One region of the Streptomyces sp. NPDC043738 genome, then DNA from elsewhere that is predicted to be linked to it. Evidence: riboswitches for the same ligand, from Rfam matches in the RefSeq annotation. Region 1 holds a riboswitch; each other region holds the start of a gene.
What was found. A riboswitch is a leader RNA that binds a small molecule or an ion and turns the genes downstream of it on or off. The one in region 1 is predicted to bind cobalamin.
Positions count from the first base shown of each region.

Region 2: it holds a riboswitch for cobalamin, as region 1 does, so the genes downstream of both, AC0680_RS34330 (ribonucleoside-diphosphate reductase subunit alpha) here and nicT (Nickel transporter NicT) in region 1, are expected to answer to the same signal.
Region 3: it holds a riboswitch for cobalamin, as region 1 does, so the genes downstream of both, AC0680_RS29715 (cobalamin biosynthesis protein) here and nicT (Nickel transporter NicT) in region 1, are expected to answer to the same signal.
Region 4: it holds a riboswitch for cobalamin, as region 1 does, so the genes downstream of both, metE (5-methyltetrahydropteroyltriglutamate--homocysteine S-methyltransferase) here and nicT (Nickel transporter NicT) in region 1, are expected to answer to the same signal.

Region 1 covers NZ_JBWKCJ010000018.1:140,746-145,746, forward strand. Annotated here, with positions in the region: one part of gene AC0680_RS23520 (IS5 family transposase) at 1-414, shown strand, start outside; gene AC0680_RS23525 (VOC family protein) at 841-1,341, shown strand; gene nicT (Nickel transporter NicT) at 1,369-2,520, opposite strand; cobalamin riboswitch at 2,552-2,766, opposite strand; gene AC0680_RS23535 (alpha/beta fold hydrolase) at 2,895-3,743, opposite strand; gene AC0680_RS23540 (MarR family winged helix-turn-helix transcriptional regulator) at 3,819-4,481, opposite strand; gene AC0680_RS23545 (hypothetical protein) at 4,652-5,001, shown strand, end outside.
Region 2 covers NZ_JBWKCJ010000040.1:22,764-27,764, reverse strand. Annotated here, with positions in the region: gene mctP (monocarboxylate uptake permease MctP) at 1-446, shown strand, start outside; gene AC0680_RS34340 (Uma2 family endonuclease) at 528-1,115, opposite strand; gene AC0680_RS34335 (GNAT family N-acetyltransferase) at 1,225-1,728, shown strand; cobalamin riboswitch at 1,855-2,005, shown strand; gene AC0680_RS34330 (ribonucleoside-diphosphate reductase subunit alpha) at 2,168-4,624, shown strand; gene AC0680_RS34325 (ribonucleotide-diphosphate reductase subunit beta) at 4,624-5,001, shown strand, end outside.
Region 3 covers NZ_JBWKCJ010000028.1:67,545-72,545, reverse strand. Annotated here, with positions in the region: gene AC0680_RS29725 (putative cobaltochelatase) at 1-350, opposite strand, end outside; gene AC0680_RS29720 (cobyric acid synthase) at 400-1,962, opposite strand; gene AC0680_RS29715 (cobalamin biosynthesis protein) at 1,959-2,945, opposite strand; cobalamin riboswitch at 3,075-3,223, opposite strand; gene AC0680_RS29710 (hypothetical protein) at 3,428-3,865, shown strand; gene AC0680_RS29705 (caspase family protein) at 3,871-5,001, shown strand, end outside.
Region 4 covers NZ_JBWKCJ010000007.1:87,260-92,260, forward strand. Annotated here, with positions in the region: gene aceB (malate synthase A) at 1-1,301, shown strand, start outside; gene AC0680_RS12235 (3-hydroxybutyryl-CoA dehydrogenase) at 1,298-2,167, shown strand; cobalamin riboswitch at 2,361-2,582, shown strand; gene metE (5-methyltetrahydropteroyltriglutamate--homocysteine S-methyltransferase) at 2,748-5,001, shown strand, end outside.

The DNA of each region.
Region 1 (5,001 bases):
AAGCCGTTGGCGGTGGTGGTCACTGCCGGGCAGCGGGGCGATTCCCCTCAGTTCGAGCCTGTCCTGGAAGCAATCCGGGTGCCCAGACTCAGCCGGGGACGGCCACGCAAGAGGCCGGATCGAGTGCGCGCTGACAAGGCGTACGACTCCCGCAAGAACCGCTCCTACCTGCGCAGACGCGGCATCAAAGCGACGATCCCGGTCCCCGCGGACCGCGTCCGCAACCGGCAGAAGCGCGGCTCGCGCGGCGGACGGCCACCGACGTTCGACAAGACCGACTACAAGCAGCGGCACGCGGTCGAGTGCGGAATCAACCGACTCAAGCGGCACCGCGCGGTCGCCACGAGATACGACAAACTCGCCGTCCGCTACGAATCAACTGTGCTGGTCGCAGTCCTCAACGAGTGGCTGTGACCAGCACTTTCACAACACGCCCTAGGGCCTGCCCCATCGGACACCCCTGGCCCAGCCGGTAGGTGTCCTCGAGTTCCTGCCGGGCGCCAGGCGGCGGCGCATCCGTGACCTGGCGGCCTCCTTCCCCGAGCCATCGGCCTGGTGGCCCGGCCTCTCCTGTCAAGGAGCAGGTTCGAATCCTGTCGTGCCCACCAGTGGTGGACCGCGAGGTCAGTGGCCCCCGACTCGGTTGAGTCGGGGGCCGTTTTCGTGCCCGGTGGCGGTGGGGTGGCGCGGGTGGGAGCGCTCCGGGGGCTGCTGGGGGGACTGCTGGGGGGCTGTTGTTTGTGGTGTGTGGGGGTGTATCGTCGGTTGTAGTTTGAACTTTCAAGTAAGTGTGGCGAATGATCCACGCGGTGTCGTGGTGGAAGATCGGAGAGCGGGTTCATGGCCGTACGACGGCTCAATCACGCGGTGTTGTACGTCCGGGACGTGGCGCGGGCTGTTGCTTTTTACGGTGAGGCGCTGGGGCTCACCGTGGATGTGGAGATACCGGGGCGGGCGGCCTTCCTCAGTGCGCCCGGCTCGCTGAACGATCACGACCTGGGGCTGTTCGCGGTGGGGGCGGACGCGCCGGGGCCGGAGACCGGACGGGTCGGGCTGTACCACCTGGCCTGGGAGGTCGGCACGCTCGGCGAACTCGCCGCGACCGAGGCGCGGCTCGGTGAGCGCGGCGCACTGGTCGGCGCCACCGACCACCTCGTCTCCAAGTCCCTGTACGCCAAGGACCCGGACGGCAACGAGTTCGAGGTGATGTGGCGGGTTCCGCGGGAGGACTGGCCGGGGCCGGAGGAGGCGGACCGGCTGCGGCCGCTGGATCTGGCGGTGGCGCTCAGGCGCTGGGGGCCGGACCTGGTGACGGGCGCCGCGGCCGGCTCGGCCACGTGAGGTGAGGCGCGGCCCGCGCGCCGTGCCTCAGGAGTCCGACGCCGCTGCCGCCCGCTCTGCCGCCTTCGCCCGGTCTGCCGCCTCCGCGCGCTGCGCCCAGCGCTTCTCCACGCCGCTCAGTCGCCAGTACGCCAGCGCCGCGGCCCACACCACGACGAACAGGCCGACGATGATGAAGCCGACATTGTCGAGGTCGAGGGTGGAGATCCAGCCGGTCAGCGGGTCGTCGAGGGCGAGTTTGTCGTGCAGCACGGTCACCAGCTCGATCGTGCCGATGAAGAAGGCGACGGCGATCGACAGTCCGGTGATGGTGAGGTTGTAGTAGACCTTGCGCACCGGGTTGGAGAACGCCCACTGGTAGGCGAAGTTCATGAACGTGCCGTCGAGGGTGTCGAACAGGCTCATCCCGGCGGCGAACAGCAGCGGCAGGCACAGGATCGCGTACCACGGCACGCCGGCCGCGGCGCCGCTGCCCGCCATCACCATCAGGGTCACCTCGGTCGCGGTGTCGAAGCCGAGCCCGAAGAGGAAGCCGAGCGGGAACATCTGGCCGGGGCGCGAGATCGAGCGGGTGAAGCGTCCCAGGAAGCGGTTCATGAAGCCGCGCGAATCGAGGCGCTGCTCCAGCTCGGCCTCGTCGTACCGGCCGTCGCGCATACCGCGGAAGACCCGCCAGATCCCGGCCAGCGCGATGAGGTTGAGGGCGGCGATGAGGTAGAGGAACGTCCCCGAGACCGTGGTGCCGATGGTGCCGAGGATCTGGTGGGTACGGGATTCGTCGTTGAGCAGGGTGCCCGCGAGCTGGGCGCCGCCCGCCACCAGGGCGGCCATCGCGACCACCACGCTGGAGTGGCCGAGCGCGAACCAGAAGCCCACCGAGACCGGCCGCTTGCCGTCGGCCATCAACTTGCGGGTGGTGTTGTCGATCGCGGCGATGTGGTCGGCATCGAAGGCGTGCCGCATGCCGAGGGTGTATGCGGTGATGCCGAGTCCGGCGCCGAAGACCTGGCTGCCCACGGAGTAGTGGTGCGGGACGACGAGCAGGAAGAGCACGCCGAAGGCGACGACGTGCAGGCCGGCTATGACGGCCATCAGGCCGGCGGTACGGAGGGTGTCCTGCCGGCGCCAGCGGAACGCGGCGGGGGCAGGGGTGTTCGGGGTATCGGTGGACAGGGCCATCCGGCGGTCACGCTCCAGCACCTCGTGGATCAGTTCGTGAGATGCCGTGGCCGGTCTCCTGGCTTACGGGTGCACGCGTCCGTCCCCGCCTTCCCGGCCGCGGGCTGCGGTCAGTGGCGCCGTACGCGCGCCGTGCGCATACGGAAAGGGCTGGAAACTCCCCGATCACAGTGGCGAGGGCCGCTCCGGCCTGGGACACAAGGTCCGGCACCGGTCTTCCCGAACACCACGGCTCGATCACTCTATCTGCCGAGGAGGGCGGGTGTGCCGAGGAGGACGGGGGGAGGTGCGGGCCAGTGGCAGTGGACTCGCGGCCGGTGGTCGCCGGGAGGGCCGGCGCTCCGCTTCGGGGTCGGTGGGCCAGGGACGCCGGGTCAGTAGTCCAAGGACGAGAGGAAGGCGTGCAGTTCGCGGTCGAAGAGCCCGGTGTTCTCCAGATTGACCATATGGGCCGCGCCCGGTATTCGGACTCTTCGGGCGCCGGGGACGGCCAGCGCTATGGCATGGGCGTTGGCGGAGATGTCCGCACTGTCGAGGTCGCCGTCGAACACGACCGTCGGCACCCGGATCTCGCCCAGGCGGTCCGCGGCCCCGACCTCAAGGGGCATCCCGGCGCCCAGCCCATCGGCATGCACCTCCACATTGGCCGCGGCCGAGGCGCGCATCCGCTCGCGGAACCCCGGGTGCACGGCGGATGGTTCGCGATGCGGACCGTCCACCCACATCCGCAGGAAGTGCTCGACATAGCGATCCGCGCCGTCCGGTGCGCCGATGGCCGCGACCTGCTCCTTGATGTGCTCCAGCACGAAGGGGTCGGTGAAGGGGCGGCCGCTGATGCCGGGGGAGGCGAGCGCGAGGGCCGTCACCCGGTCCGGGTGGGCTATCGCGGTGTCGAGGGCGACCCGCGAACCGTGTGAGAGGCCGACGAGGACGGCGCTGGGGGCGTCGAGCGCGTCCAGGAGGGTGCACAGGTCGTCGTGGTTGGCGTAGTCCCCGTCCACCGTGGAGGACAGGCCGTGGCCGCGGAAGTCGTAGCGGATCGCGCGGAGGCCGGAGTTCACCAGCCAGGTGAACTGTTCGTCCCACATGTGCTGGTCGAGCATGCCGCCGTGCAGCAGTACCACCGCGGGGCCCGAGCCGGCCGTCTCATAGAACAGCTCGCCGTCGTCGACCGGCACGAGGCCGTTGTCGACCTCGGACCAGTCGGTGATTGCTCGGGTCATGCTCCGGACCGTCCTTTGTGCGTGGAGTGCGTGGAGTGCGTGGGGGATGGGGGCGGGTGGGGTGATTGGGGTTGGTCAGGCGAGCTTTGTGACGTTGTTGGTGGTGGTGGCGTGTGTGTTGTTTCTGTTTTTGATGCCGGTGTTGTCGTTACTGCCGCTGGTGTCAGTTTTATCCGGTGGACTGTGTGAGCCGTTCGCCAGGTGCCGGAATTCCTCACCGAGTCGGTCGAGCACGTGCAGGGCCGTGCGGACGTCCTCGGCGGGCAGGTCGGCCAGCCGCTGTCGCAGCTCCCTCGCCTCGAACTCCTGGATCCCGCGTATCGCCGCCGCGCCCTCGGTGGTGAGCTCGATCAGGGAAGAGCGGCGGTGTGCGGGGTTGGGGGCCGTCACGACCAGGCCCAGCTCCGCGGCGTGGTTCACCCAGCGCTGCACCGGCTGTCTGTCGAGCCCCATCGAACGGGCCAACTGCGGCACGGTCCTGGGCCCTTCGCTGCGCAGGGCGTCCAGCAGCGCGTGTTCACCGGCGGTCATGCCCGTGCCCGTCAGCTCGCGCTCCACCGCGCGGACGACCGTCCGGTGCAGCGGCCATAGGCGTCTGATGACGCCGTACAGCAGGTCCTCGGCGGTAGTGGGTCCATCGGCGCCCACCCTGTCGGCGTCGCGCGCGGTGGAACTGTGCGCTCCGGCGCCGTTTTCGCCGGTGTCATGCTCTGCGGCATCCCCCTCATTGACACTCATGATGTCATGATGACATCGGTGATGTCGTTTGGGAAGGGGCTTGGCGCGGAAAGGAGTTGATGGCGGAAGGAGCTGAGGAGGGAGAGGAGCGGTGAGCAGTGCCGCGGGTGACGGGCGCGGCGGGGAGCGTGCGGGCGATGTGTGATGGGTGAGGGAGAGCGTGAGGGCGGATGAAGGTCGGTCTGTTGCGTGCGGTCGGGGTGGTCACGGCGGTGTACAGGGTGGCGGTGACGGCGGTGCCCGATCTGCTGGCGCGGCCTTCGGGGCTGGTCGACGGTGAGGGAAGGGTCGAGCCGGCCACCCGGATCTCGTTGCGCCCGCTGGCCTGGCGGGAAGTGGCCAGCGGGCTCGCACTCGCGCTGGCGCCCGAGGGTCCGGCGCTGCGCACCGCCGCGTACATGAGGATCGCGGCGGATCTCGGGGACGCCGTTCTGGTCGGTGCGACGCTGCCGGGCCGGGACCGGAGGGGGAGGGCGGCCGCGGCGTCCGTGGGATGGGGTGCGCTGTCGGTGGTCGGTCT
Region 2 (5,001 bases), on a different contig from region 1:
GCGCCCTGATCTTCGTCCTCACCATGGACAAGACCGTCGCGATCAACTTCCAGCTGCTGGGCGGCATCTGGATCCTGCAGACCATGCCGGCCCTGGTCGGCGGCCTGTTCACCCGCTGGTTCCACCGCTGGGCGCTGCTGACCGGCTGGGCGGCCGGCATGCTCTACGGCACGCTCGCGGCGTACGGCGTCGCCAGCCCGACCCAGGCCCACTTCGGCGGCTCCAGCAAGGAGATCCCCGGCATCGGCGAGATCGGCTACATCGGCCTGACCGCCTTCGTCCTGAACGTCGTGGTGACGGTCGTGCTGACGTTCGCCCTGAAGGCCATGAAGGCCCCTGAGGGCGTCGACGAGACCAGCCCCGGCGACTACACCGCGGACGCCGGCGACGAGGGCGTCTCGGCGGAGCTGCCGCCTGCTACGGCGGGGGCACCGGCGGGGCACTGACGCCACCGGCTCGCTTGCGGCTACGGGCCGTCGCGCTCCTCCTGGGCGCGGCGGCCCGTTCGCTTGTCGGAGGTGGGGCGGTCAGTCCGCCCAGTCCTTCAGAGCCTCGGTTTCAAGGGTGATGTTCACCGGGTCGGGCAGAAGCAGGGGCTTGCCGTAGGGAACGGTGTTGACCGTCTCGTAGCGGACCCCGTCAGGCTGGCTGTGGACCAATACCTCGCAAGCTTGCCGGTCGATCAGCAGATAGAGCGGGATACCGGTCTCCGCATAGGCGCGAGGCTTCTCCACCCTGTCGCGCTGATGGGTGTCGGAGTCGTGGGAGGTCACCTCGACGACCATGAGTACGGCATCGGGGTCTGCCCACTCGCCCGAGACGTTGAAGGCGTCCATGTGTGCGAGCGTGCCGTCCGGCCGGGCGCGGCCTGCGCGGTACTCCTGCACCTTGAGACCTTGGTCGGGGTTGAGCCAGAGTTCGGGCCGCTGCTGCAAACAGATGCGCGTCAGCCACTGAATGATGCGCCCGTGGGCCCCGTCCGGCATCGGCTTGCTCCTGACCTTCCCGTCGATGAATTCCAGCCGAGCGCCTTTCTCCAGGCGGCTGAGTATCCGGGCGGCCTCTTCGAAGTGCTCCGTCTCCATGACGTGTGGCCGGTCGGCAAGCGCGGTCATCGGGCCTTCTCCTTCTTCCAACGGGCGGAGCAGGGAGGTGCGGAACCGACGATAGCCGAGCCCGCCGACACCCACCCCGCCGTCGGCCCCGCCCCCCACACTTGACCCCATGGACATCACGATCAGGCCCGTGCGCCAGGCGGAGTTCGGTGCGGTCGGGGAGTTGCTGGTGGCGGTCTATCTGGCCGATGGGCTGCTGGTATCCGGGGAGCGCGACGCCTACGCGGCGAAGCTGCGGGAGGTGGCGGAACGGGCGGAGCAGGCCGAGGTGTTGGTGGCCGTGGAGGGGCCGGACGAGCGGGTGGTGGGGACGGTCACCTTCTCCGCGTACGGGAGTCCGTATGCGGAGCTGGCGGGGCCCGGGGAGGGCGAGTTCCGGATGCTCGCGGTGCGGCCCGAGGGGCGCGGACGAGGGGTCGGGGAGGCGTTGGTGGCGGCGTGTCTGGAGCGGGCGCGGGCACTCGGGCTGAGCGGCATGGTGCTGTCCACGCCGCGGCACGTACTGCCCGCGCACCGGCTCTACCGCAGGCTGGGGTTCGCGCGCGCGGAAGAGCGGGACTGGGAACCGGTACCGGGGATCACTCTCTGGGCGTTCGCGCGGGACGTGGCCTGAAAGGCGCTCCAGGCCCGGCCTGAGGGCCGTTCCGGGCGCTCCCCCGCCCCCTGGCACTTCGCACACCTGTCGGAGTGGTATGAGGTGGCGACACAAGATGTGGGGGTGCACGCGGGGAGCAGCACAAGATGTATGCTCGTCCTCGCTGTCGCCGCAGGGGAATCCGGTGGGAATCCGGAACTGTCCCGCAACGGTGTAAGAGCGCGCCCAGTGGCCCGATGAGGGCCCTGCCGCGCGCCCGTGAAGTCCGAGGACCTGCCGACGGTACGCCCGCACCGCCATCGGTGCGGACGTCGATACGTCCGGGCCCCGAGGGTTGGGCCGGTGGACGCCGCGCGGTGTGCCCGCGCACCCCTGGCCGTCACGGGGTGCCGCACGCGCGCGTGCGGCCGTCGCGCCCCGCCCCTCCTGGCCCCCGCCGAGTGAGGGAGAGCATCACGTGACCATCGCGCCAACGGAACCCGCGTCAGACGCCGAGGTCGTGCAGCCTGCGGTGACCACGCCCGCCGGCGGTCCGGGCGAGGCCGGGCAGGACGGTCCGGGCGTCGCGCTGCTGCGCACCCTGACGAAGCTGACCGAGGACCTGACCGCGACCGACCCCGGCAAGGTGGCCGCCGCCGCCCTGCGCGGCCGGTACGAGGGCGCGGGCGAGTCCGAACTGCGGTCGCTGGCCATCGAGGCCGCGGCCGGGCTGATCGGTGACGAGCCGCAGTACTCCAAGCTCGCCGCGCGGCTGCTCACCCTCTCGATCTCGGAGGAGGCGGCCGAACAGGGGGCGGTCGCCTTCTCCGCCTCCGTCGAAGTCGGCCACCGCGAGGGGCTGATCGCCGACGAGACCGCGGAGTTCGTACGGACCCACGCCGCCCGGCTGGACGCCCTGGTCGACCAGGCGCTCGCCGACGGGGCCGACGACCGGTTCGGGTACTTCGGGCTGCGCACGCTGCACTCGCGCTACCTGCTGCGCCACCCCACCACCCGCCAGGTCGTCGAGACGCCCCAGCACTTCCTGCTGCGGGTGGCCTGCGGCCTCGCCGAGGACGGCAGCGAGCGCGCCCTGGACGACGTCGCCGAGCTGTACGGCCTCACCAGCTCGCTGTCGTACCTGCCCTCCTCCCCCACGCTGTTCAACTCCGGCACCCGCCACCCGCAGATGTCGTCCTGCTACCTGCTGGACTCGCCGCTGGACGAGCTGGACTCGATCTACGACCGCTACCACCAGGTGGCGCGGCTGTCCAAGCACGCCGGTGGCATCGGCCTGTCCTACTCCCGTATCCGCGCCCGCGGTTCGCTGATCCGCGGCACCAACGGGCACTCCAACGGCATCGTGCCCTTCCTGCGCACCCTGGACGCCTCGGTCGCGGCCGTGAACCAGGGCGGCCGGCGCAAGGGCGCCGCCTGCGTCTACCTGGAGACCTGGCACGCCGACATCGAGGAGTTCCTGGAGCTGCGCGACAACACCGGTGAGGAGGCCCGCCGCACCCACAACCTGAACATCGCGCACTGGATCCCGGACGAGTTCATGCGCCGGGTGGAGGCGGACGCCGACTGGTCGCTGTTCTCCCCCTCGGACGCCCCGGAGCTGGTGGACCTGTGGGGCGAGGAGTTCGACGCCGCCTACCGCAGGGCCGAGGCCGAGGGCCGGGCGCTCAAGCAGATCCCGGCCCGGGTGCTGTACTCCCGCATGATGCGCACCCTGGCGCAGACCGGCAACGGCTGGATGACGTTCAAGGACGCCGCCAACCGCACCGCCAACCAGACCGCCGAGCCCGGCCAGGTCGTGCACTCCTCCAACCTGTGCACGGAGATCCTGGAGGTGACCGACGACGGGGAGACCGCGGTCTGCAACCTGGGGTCGGTCAACCTCGCCGCCCACCTGGGCAACGAGGCCGCCGGCTGGGAGGAGGCGATGGACTGGGAGAAGCTGGACGCCACGGTCCGTACCGCCGTCACCTTCCTCGACCGGGTCGTGGACATCAACTTCTACCCGACCGAGCAGGCCGGGGCCTCCAACTCCCGCTGGCGCCCGGTGGGTCTGGGCCTGATGGGCCTGCAGGACGTCTTCTTCCGGCTGCGGCTGCCCTTCGACTCGGCCGAGGCGCGGGAGCTGTCGACCCGGATCTCCGAGCGGATCATGCTCGCCGCGTACGAGGCGTCCGCCGCTCTCGCCGAGCGGCACGGCCCGCACCCGGCCTGGTCGGCGACCCGCACCGCCCGCGGTGTGCTGCACCCCGACCACTACCCCAACGCCGAGCCCCGCTGGGCGGACCGCTGGGCGGCGCTGCGCACCAGGATCGCCACGACCGGGATGCGCAACTCGCTGCTGCTGGCGATCGCGCCGACCGCGACCATCGCCTCGATCGCGGGCGTGTACGAGTGCATCGAGCCGCAGGTCTCCAACCTCTTCAAGCGCGAGACGCTGTCGGGTGAGTTCCTCCAGGTCAACGCGTATCTGATCGAGGAGCTCAAGGCCCTGGGGCTGTGGGACGCGCGGACCCGTGACGCGCTGCGCGAGGCGAACGGCTCGGTGCAGGACGTCGACTGGATCCCCGAGGAGGTCCGGGCGCTGTACCGCACCGCCTGGGAGATCCCGCAGCGCGCCCTGATCGACATGGCCGCGGCCCGTACGCCCTTCATCGACCAGAGCCAGTCGCTGAACCTCTTCATGGCGTCGCCGACCATCGGCAAGCTCAGCTCGATGTACGCCTACGCCTGGAAGCGCGGCATCAAGACGACGTACTACCTGCGTTCGCGGCCGGCGACCCGGATCGCCCAGTCGGCCCGCGGCACCGCGGCCGCCGGCGGCACCGTCCCCGTACCCGTCCCGCAGCAGGCCACCGACCCCGAGGCGGTCGCCTGCTCCCTGGAAAACCCCGAGTCCTGCGAGGCCTGCCAGTAATGACCACCGAAACCAGCGCTTCGGCGACGCACACCGCCACCACCGGTGAGAAGAACCTTCTGGACCCGGGCTTCGAGCTGACCCTGCGGCCCATGCGGTACCCGGAGTTCTACGACCGCTACCGCGACGCGATCAAGAACACCTGGACCGTGGAGGAGGTCGACCTCCACTCCGACGTCGCCGACCTCGCCAAGCTCTCGCCGGGCGAGCAGCACATGATCGGCCGGCTGGTCGCGTTCTTCGCGACCGGTGACTCGATCGTCGCCAACAACCTCGTGCTGACGCTCTACAAGCACATCAACTCCCCCGAGGCGCGGCTGTACCTGAGCCGTCAGCTCTTCGAGGAGGCGGTGCACGTCCAGTTCTATCTGACGCTG
Region 3 (5,001 bases), on a different contig from region 1:
TCGATGTCCAGCGCGCCGACCAGCCGGTCCTCGGAGGCGCCGACGGGCAGCTCGACCATGCGCGTCGGGCGCTGCTCGACGGCGCCCGGCTCGTGCGGCCCGTCAGGGCAGCCGGGGTCGGGTGCGGTGGGCGCGCAGGCGAAGCGGCAGCCGCCGACCACGTCGACGGCCGGCATCAGGGCCGACAGCGCGCGCACCGCGGTGGACTTGGCGGTGCCCTTCTCGCCGCGCACCAGCACCCCGCCGACCGCGGGGCTCACCGCGTTGAGCAGCAGCGCCAGCCGCAGATCGTCCATCCCGACGACCGCGGTGAAGGGGTACTGCGGGGTCGTGTTGTGCACCGTTGTCATGCCTTGTCATCCTCCACGTCGCCGGCCCGATCCGTCCCATGCGTACCCCTCATGGCGCCCCCGGAGGCACGAACGGCAGCCCCTCCGGCACCCCTTCCTCGATCAGCCGCCACAGCGCGTCCGTGTCCGCGTGCTCCTCGATCAGATCGCCCAGCCGGTCCAGCTGCTCCTCGCGCAGCGCGGCGAAGCGGGTGTCGGGGGCCGGCACGAAGGCCCGCCCCGCGTCGGCCGCCACCCGCCGCAGGAACGCCCGGCGGAAGCCGTCGCTCTCCAGCGAGCCGTGCCAGTGCGTGCCCCACACGGAGCCGACCCGGCAGCCGTCCAGGCCGTGCCCTTCGTCATCGGAGAAGAACGCCTCGCCGCCGGTCACTTCGGCGACGCCGTGGTGGATCTCGTACCCCTCCACCGGCTCGCCCAGCGCCCGCCCGGCCGGCCGCGCGAGGGTCTTCTCCGCCGCGAACCGCACCCGTACGGGCAGCAGCCCCAGCCCCTCGACCGTGCCCGCCTTCGACTCGACCTCGTCCTCGATGCGCTCGCCCAGCATCTGGAAGCCGCCACAGACGCCCAGCACCGGGCGGCCCTCGGCGGCCCGGCGGGCGATCGCGTCCGCCAGGCCGCGCTCGCGCAGCCACGCAAGCGCCCGCACCGTGCCCCGGGTCCCCGGCAGCACCACCAGATCCGCGTCGGCCAGCTCCTCGGCCCGGTCCACGAACCGCACCACCACGCCCGGTTCGGCGGCCAGCGCGTCCACGTCCGTGAAGTTCGACATCAGCGGTACGGCGGCGACCGCGACCCGCAGCACATCGGCGCCGTGCGGCGGCGCCACCACGCTTTCGCGCACCGTGCCGCGCAGAGACACCCGCAGGCCGTCCTCCTCGTCGATGCCCAGCCCGTGCGCGAAGGGCAGCACGCCCAGCGTCGGCCGCCCGCTCAGGCGCCGCATCATCTCCAGGCCGGGCTCCAACAGCGTCACATCGCCCCGGAACTTGTTGACGAGGTACCCCGCCACCAGCGCCTGGTCCTCCTTCGACAGCAGCGCGGTGGTGCCGAAGAAGGACGCGAACACCCCGCCGCGGTCGATGTCGCCGACCACGACGACCGGTATCCGGGCGGCCCGGGCGATGCCCATGTTGACGATGTCGGTGCGCCGCAGGTTGATCTCGGCGGGGCTGCCGGCGCCCTCGCAGATCACCGCGTCATGGGTACGCCGCAGCTCGGCCAGGCAGTCGGTCACCGTGCCGAGCAACTGCTCCTGCCGGCCCGCGTGGTAGCCACGGGCACTGAGCTCACCGACCGGCTTGCCCAGCAGCACCACCTGGCTGCTGCGGTCGCCGCCCGGCTTGAGCAGCACGGGGTTCATCAGCGCGGTCGGCTCCACCCGCGCCGCGGCGGCCTGCATCGCCTGGGCCCGGCCGATCTCCGCGCCCTCGCGCGTGACGAACGAGTTCAGCGACATGTTCTGCGCCTTGAAGGGCGCCACGCGCACGCCCTGCCGTACCAGCCAGCGGCAGATTCCCGCCGTCACCACGCTCTTGCCGGCGTCCGACGTCGTACCGGCCACCAACAGGCCCCCGCCGACGGTCCCGCCGGACGCCTTGCTCCGCCCGTTCACCGGCTCTTCCTCCCGCTCCCGCGGCGCGCCGCCGCGCTCCTGTGCCGCACCGCGCCCGCCACCAGCCGTCCTGCCACCGTCGTCGCCAGCGCCAGCGCGCTCACCTTCCGCGACAGCCGTACCGCCCGCTCGATGTCGCCGGCCGCGACCGGCCGCGCCCCGCCGTTGAGCACCGGGCGGTGCTCGACCCGCCCGCCGTACGCCAGCGTGCCGCCCAGCCGTACGCCCAGCGCACCCGCGAACGACGCCTCCACCGGGCCCGCGTTGGGGCTCGGGTGCGCCCCGCCGTCGGCCCGCCAGGCCCGCAGCGCGCCGCGCCGGTCGGGGCCGGCGAGCACGGCCAGGGTGGCGGTCAGCCGGGAGCCGGGCCAGCCGGCGAGGTCGTCGAGCCGGGCCGAGGCCCAGCCGAAGCGGCGGTAGCGCGGCGACTTGTGACCCACCATCGCGTCCAGCGTGTTCACCGCACGGAACGCCACCAGGCCGGGCACCCCGCCGAGCGCGCCCCACACCAGGGCACCCACCACCGCGTCCGAGGTGTTCTCGGCGACCGACTCCACCACCGCGCGGGCCAACTGAGGCCCGTCCAGCGCCTGCGGATCACGCCCGCACAGATGCGGCAGCCGCTCCCGGGCCACGTCCAGGTCGCCCGCCGTGAGCGCCCCGCCGACGGCCCGTGCCTCCCGGCCCAGCGAGGTGCCGCCCAGCACGGCCCAGACCGTCGCCGCGGTCAGCGCGACGCGGGCCCCGCGGGAGCGTCCCGCGGCGCGCCGCAGCAGGGCGGCCCCGGCGGCCGCACCGCCCGCGCACAGCACGGCATGTGCCGCGCCGTACCCGCGGTGGTCGCGCCACAGCCGGCGCTCCACGGCGCCCGCGGCCCGGCCGAACGCGGCCACCGGATGGCCGCGCCGCGGATCCGCCGCGATCAGGTCGGCGAGAAAGCCCAGGGCCGCGCCGCACGCGTATCCCGCGTGTTCGCCGCGCATCGGGTCAGGCCGCCGTCAGGCCTCGAAGGGGCCCTGCGGGGCCGTGCAGTGGTGCTCTCGAAGGGCGGCCGGGCATGGCGGTATGTCCTCACTCAGGGTCCGCGCCCTGGCTCGACGTGACGGCGACAGGAGTCTCCTGGCTCCCGGATCGGCGTGGCCCCCGGCCTTCCAGTCCTGGTACGCCGTCAGGCGTACGCGAGGCGGACCGTGGCCTTCGCTGGAGGAACGCTCCCCGGTGACAGTGGCGGGACCGCGCCGGATTCTCACCGGACTTCCTCATCTGTCGCCGATTGGCTCCGGCAGTCCACCACGCCCTGCGAAGGCCCGTCAACTCACCCTTGACCTGCGACGCTGCCCCGTGGCACGCGCTGTGGCACACGCCACAGGGTGGCGGCCGCGTCACAGACGGTTGCCTGTGCCCCTGATCCCACGTCACTATCAGTTGCACGGTGGCGAAGGGGCCGCCGGAAGGGGGCTGGGGGATGCCGGAGAGCGCCGGTCATCACGAGATCCGCATCAGGATCACGGGGACGAACAATCCGCAGCAGGACATCGACGACCTCCAGGTGTGGCTGGAGCGCGAACCGTGGCTGAGCCGCCGGGAACACGCCTGGGAGCAGCGGCCGCGCCCCGCCCACGAAGCGGCCGGCACCGGCGGTGCCGACCCGGCCGGACCGGGCGACATGGCCGTGGGAGTGGACGACCTGATCCTGGTGATCGTCGGCGCGGTCGCCGCCGAGGTCACCAAGGGGCTGGGCATCGCCCTGCGCGAGTGGCTGCGGCGCCGCAAGGAGGAGCGGGCCGAGGGCGAGGCGCCCGCCGTCGACGCCGGCACGGGCGGTGAGCTGCAGGCGGTCGGCGACACCGAACGCCCCGATCCGGGCGGACCGACGCGCGGGGGCGGCACCGGCGAGGGCTGACCCGGATGTCCGAATACGACGCGCGGGGAAAGATCAACCGGGCGCTGCTGGTCTGTGTCCACGACTACACCACGCTGACCGGCCTGCCCGCGGTGGAGGACAACGCCCCCGAGTTGCGGCGGGCACTGACCGCCACCGACCTGTTCACCGCCGACGAGGTCACGGTCTGCCGCCCCACGGAGCCCTGGGAGCTGGGACAGGCCCTCAAGACCGCCGCCGACGAGGCGCGCGGTCTGCTGCTGGTGCACTTCTCCGGCCACGGCCGGGTCCGCAGCGACGGCGGCGATCTGCAGCTGATGGTCGGCGCCTCCGTGCCCCGGCAGAGCCACACCACCGTCTCCTGGCAGGACATGGTGCTCTCCTGCCTCGACAACGCACGGGCCGAGCGCATCGTGATCGTCCTGGAGTGCTGCTACGCCGGCAACGCCGACGGAGCCTTCCACTCCCTGCGCAAGCCCATGTCGCTGCTGATGGCCGCCCAGCCCAACCGCCGGATCTTCAGCGGCGACGAACCGGCCGGCGGCAGCCTCTTCACCCGGGCCATGGTGGAGGTCCTCGAACACGGCATCCCCGGGCGGCGCTTCGTCGCCTTCGAGGACCTCGTACGGGAGCTGCGCACCCGGCTCGCCGACGAGCGGACCCCGATGGGCGACGTCTGGGAGCCGCGCTCCGCGAAGCAGAACACCCTCGACGACGTCGTCCTGTCCTTCGCCACCCCAGAGGTCCGGCTCCCGACGCCGCCGCGGGTCCGCTTACGCCGCTGGTTCAACCAGCACCTCCGGCGCCGGCTGCGGCTCCTGCTCTCGCTGGGCACCGTCCTCGCGCTCACCGCCGCCACACTGCTCACCCTGCACGCGCTGCGCCCGCCGCCGGACTGCCCGCCCGCCCTCGAACTGCGGCTGCTCACCGCCCCGGAGGCCGAACCCACCCTGCGCCAGGCCGCCTTCGGCTACGAGATGTCCGAGCTCAACACCCGCCCGCTGCACGGCGAGGACGATCTGCCCGCGGGCTGCCGGCGCGCCCAGATCACCGTCTACTCCGCCGCCAAGGACCAGGTCGACCAGGGCTTCGCCGCCGCCGACCGCTGGCAGGGCCAGGCCCAGGGCACCGGCAAGGACCTCCAGGACGCCAAGGGC
Region 4 (5,001 bases), on a different contig from region 1:
GGCGCATGACGGTCAACGCGCTCAACTCCGGCGCCCAGGTGTGGATGGCGGACTTCGCGGACGCCACCGCCCCCACCTGGGAGAACGTCATCGGCGGCCAGCTGAACCTGCTCGACGCCATCGACCGGCGCATCGACTTCACCAGTGCCGACGGCAAGGAGTACCGGCTCGCCGACCGCGACCGGCTCGCCACCATCGTCGTCCGACCGCGCGGCTGGCATCTCGACGAGGGGCACCTGGAGTTCGCCGGCGGACCGGTGCCCGCCGCGCTCGTCGACTTCGGCCTTTACTTCTTCCACTGCGCGCAGCGCCAGATCGACGCCGGCCACGGCCCGTACTTCTACCTGCCGAAGCTGGAGAACCGCTACGAGGCCCGGCTGTGGAACGACGTGTTCGTCCTCGCCCAGGAGCTGCTCGGCATCCCCCGCGGCACGATCCGCGCCACCGTGCTCATCGAGACGATCACCGCCGCCTTCGAGATGGAGGAGATCCTCCACGAGCTGCGCGAGCACAGCTCCGGCCTCAACGCCGGCCGCCGGGACTACCTGTTCAGCCTGATCAAGACCTTGGGGCACCGCACCGGCTTCCTGCTGCCGGACCGGGCGAAGGTGACCATGACCGCGCCCTTCCTTCGGGCGTACACCGAACTGCTGGTGCGCACCTGCCACAAGCGGGGCGCCCCTGCGATCGGAGGCATGGCGGCGCGGGTGCCGAGCAAAGACCCGGCCGCCGACGAGGCGACGCTGGCCAAGGTCCGGCTGGACAAGGAGCGCGAGGCCGAGGACGGCTTCGACGGCTCCTGGGTGGCCCACCCCGGCCTCGTCCCCCTGTGCCGCGAGGTGTTCGACGGCGTTCTCGGCGACCGGCCGCACCAGATCGACCGTACCCGCGACGACGTGGCGGTGAGCGCCGCGGACCTGCTCTCGGTGCGCCGCATCAGCGGTCCGCCCACGGCGGAGGGGATACGCGCCAACGTCGCCGTCGCCCTGCGCTACTTCGCCGCCTGGCTGCGCGGCCAGGGGGCGGTCGCCCTGTACGGCCTGATGGAGGACGCCGCCACCGCCGAGATCGCCCGCGTGCAGATCTGGCAGTGGCTGCGCCACCGGGTCGTCGACCGCGAGACGGTCCTGCGGCTGCTCGACGAGGAACTCGCCGCGCTCGGCGCCGAGTACCCGTGGGCAGACCTCGACGCGGTGCGGGATCTGTTCGAACGCAACGCGCTGGCCCGCGAGTTGCCGGGCTTCTTCACTCCGGACGCCTACTCCCGCCACCTCGTGCGGAATGGGGAGACCCGGTCATGAGCGCGGGCATCCGGCGCGTCGGGGTGGTCGGCGGCGGCCAGATGGGCGCGGGCATCGCCGAGGTGTGTGCGCGGGCCGGTCTCGACACCGTGGTCTGTGAGGCCGACGCCACGGCCGCCCGGGCCGCGCGGGAGCGGGTGGCCGCCTCGCTGGAACGCGCCGTCCAACGGGGGAAGCTGGAGCCGGCCGCGGCCCGACGGGCACTCGCCCGCCTGCGGTTCACCGGCAGCCTGGAGGACCTGGCCGACCGGCAGTTGGTCATCGAGGCCGTGGTCGAGAACGCCGACGCCAAGACGGAGGTGTTCGCCGCGCTGGACAAGATCGTCGAGGATCCCGGGGCGGTGCTGGCGACCAACACCTCCTCCCTCCCCGTCATGCGCCTGGGCATGGCCACCGGCCGCGCCGACCGGGTCGTGGGACTGCACTTCTTCAACCCCGTCCCGGTGCTGCCGCTGGTGGAGATCGTGACCTCCCTGCACACGGCCCCGGAAACGGTCACCCTCGTGGCGGAGTTCGCCACCGGCGTCCTGGGCAAAACGGTCGTGCGCTCCCAGGACCGGGCCGGCTTCGTCGTCAACGCGCTGCTCGTCCCGTATCTGCTCGCGGCGATCCGTATGGCGGAGTCGGGCTTCGCCACCGCAGCGGACATCGACACCGGCATGGAGCTGGGCTGCGCCCACCCCATGGGGCCGCTCAGACTCGCCGACCTGATCGGGCTGGACACCGTCGCCTCGATCGCCGAGTCGCTCTACGACGAGTTCAAGGAACCCCTCTACGCCCCTCCCCCGCTGCTCCAGCGGATGGTCGAGGCGGGGCTGCTGGGCCGCAAGGCCGGCCGGGGGTTCCACCAGTACGACCAGAACTGAGGGATCTGGTCCGGCCGGGCTGAGGGGCCCGGACCGCACCGCCGGTGGAGGGTTCCGGCGGCTGCTCACAGGAGGGCGGGAAACGCATGTGCGGCGTTTCCCGCCCTCGTCGTGCCTCACACCTGCCGACCGCGTGTCTCACCTCACCTTCCGAATGATCGACCTGGACGTACCGCATCACCGGACGGCCCTTAGGCTGACCAGTGCAGCTGGTTCGCCCCGTCCGCCAGGCGGGATGCGTCGCAAGAGGGAACCCGGTGGGAATCCGGGACTGCCCCGCAGCGGTGAGCGGGAACGACCGCCGTCATACGCACTGGGTCCGACGAGAGGGCCTGGGAAGCGACGGCCATTAGGTGTCCTCCCCCGTGAGGACGTGCCCGCGAGTCCGAAGACCTGCCATCTGCCCGGGTGCGAACGACTCGCATCCGGACATCCCGGTGACCTCGAGGGCGGGTCGGCGTACACACCAGGCGGAGCACCGCGCCATGCCGCGCGAGGTCGTACCGCCTGGTCTGCCACCCCTTCGCGCCTTCGTCCCGTCGCCGGGATCTCAGGGATTCGTCTCGCGAAGGAGATCTCCGTGAACACCAAGTCCGCGGCCGCGGCAGCACGGGCCACCGTGTACGGCTACCCGCGCCAGGGCCCCGACCGGGAACTGAAGAAGTCGATCGAGGGCTACTGGAAGGGCCGCGTCACCGCCGACGCCCTCCGCGCCACCGCCGCCGAACTGCGCCGCACCAGCTGGCAGCAGCTGGCCGGAGCCGGCCTCGACGAGGTTCCGACCGGCGACTTCTCGTACTACGACCACGTCCTGGACACCACCGTCATGGTCGGCGCGATCCCCGACCGCCACCGGGCCGCCGTCGCGGCCGATCCGCTCGACGGCTACTTCGCCATGGCGCGTGGCACGCAGGATGTCGCGCCACTGGAGATGACCAAGTGGTTCGACACCAACTACCACTACCTGGTGCCCGAGTTGGGCCCTGACACGACGTTCACCGCCGACTCCACCAAGCAGGTGACCGAGCTGACGGAGGCCCTGGCACTGGGTCTGACGGCCCGGCCGGTCCTGGTCGGTCCCGTCACCTATCTGCTGCTGGCCAAGCCCGCGCCCGGCGTGGCCGCCGGCTTCGACCCGCTGACCCTCCTGGACCGCCTGCTGCCCGTGTACGCCGAGGTCCTCGCCGATCTGCGCGCCGCCGGTGCCGAGTGGGTGCAGCTGGACGAGCCCGCCCTCGTCCAGGACCGCACCCCGGCCGAGCTCCACAGCGCCGCCCGCGCCTACCGCGAACTCGGCGCCCTCACCGACCGGCCCCAGCTGCTCGTCGCCTCCTACTTCGACCGCCTGGGCGATGCCCTGCCCGTACTGGCCAAGGCTCCGGTCGAGGGGCTCGCGCTGGACTTCACCGAAGCCGCCGCCGCCAACCTGGAGGCGCTTGCGGCCGTCGGCGGACTGCCGGGCAGGCGACTGGTCGCCGGCGTCGTCAACGGCCGCAACATCTGGGTCAACGACCTGGAGAAGTCCCTCGCCACGCTCGGCACCCTCCTCGGCCTGGCCGACCGGGTCGATGTGTCGGCCTCCTGCTCACTGCTGCACGTGCCCCTCGACGCGGCGGCCGAGCGGGACATCGAACCGCAGGTCCTGCGCTGGCTCGCGTTCGCCCGTCAGAAGACGGCCGAGATCGTCACCCTCGCCAAGGGCCTGACCCGCGGCACCGGCGCCATCACCGCCCAACTGGCCGCGAACCGGGCCGCCCTGGCTTCCCGGGCCCACTCCCCCATCACCCACGACCCGGCCGTCCGCACCCGGACCGCCGCGATCACCGAGAGCGACGCCCGCCGCTCGCAGCCCTACGCCGAACGGACCACGGCCCAACGCGCCCACCTGCGCCTGCCGTTGCTGCCGACCACGACCATCGGCTCCTTCCCGCAGACCGGCGAACTGCGCACCGCACGGGCCGACCTGCGCGCGGGCCGGATCGACACGGCCGGGTACGAGGAGCGGATCAAGGCCGAGATCCAGGAGGTGCTCGCCTTCCAGGAGAAGGCCGGTCTGGACGTCCTCGTCCACGGCGAGGCCGAACGCAACGACATGGTCCAGTACTTCGCCGAACAGCTCACCGGCTACCTCGCCACACAGCACGGCTGGGTCCAGTCCTACGGCACCCGCTACGTCCGCCCGCCGATCCTGGCCGGCGACATCTCCCGCCCCGAGCCGATGACGGTGCGTTGGACGGCCTACGCCCAGTCCCTCACCGACCGCCCGGTCAAGGGCATGCTGACCGGCCCGGTCACCATGCTCGCCTGGTCCTTCGTCCGCGACGACCAGCCCCTGGGCGACACCGCCCGCCAGGTCGCCCTGGCCCTGCGCGACGAGGTGGGCGACCTGGAGGCGGCCGGCACATCCGTCATCCAGGTGGACGAGCCGGCGCTGCGCGAGACCCTGCCGCTGCGCACCGGTGACCGCCCCGCCTACCTGGCCTGGGCCACGGAGGCGTTCCGGATCACCACCAGCGGCGTCCGCCCGGACACCCAGATCCACACCCACATGTGCTACGCCGAGTTCGGCGACATCGTCCAGGCCATCGACGACCTCGACGCCGACGTCATCAGCCTGGAGGCCGCCCGTTCCCACATGCAGGTCGCCCGCGAACTGGCCGCCCACGGCTATCCGCGCGAGGCCGGGCCCGGCGTGTACGACATCCACTCACCACGCGTGCCGAGTCCGCAGGAGGCGGCCGAACTGCTGCGCACCGGACTGAAGGCCATCCCCGCCGAGCGGCTGTGGGTGAACCCCGACTGCGGTCTGAAGACCCGGGGCTGGCCCGAGACCC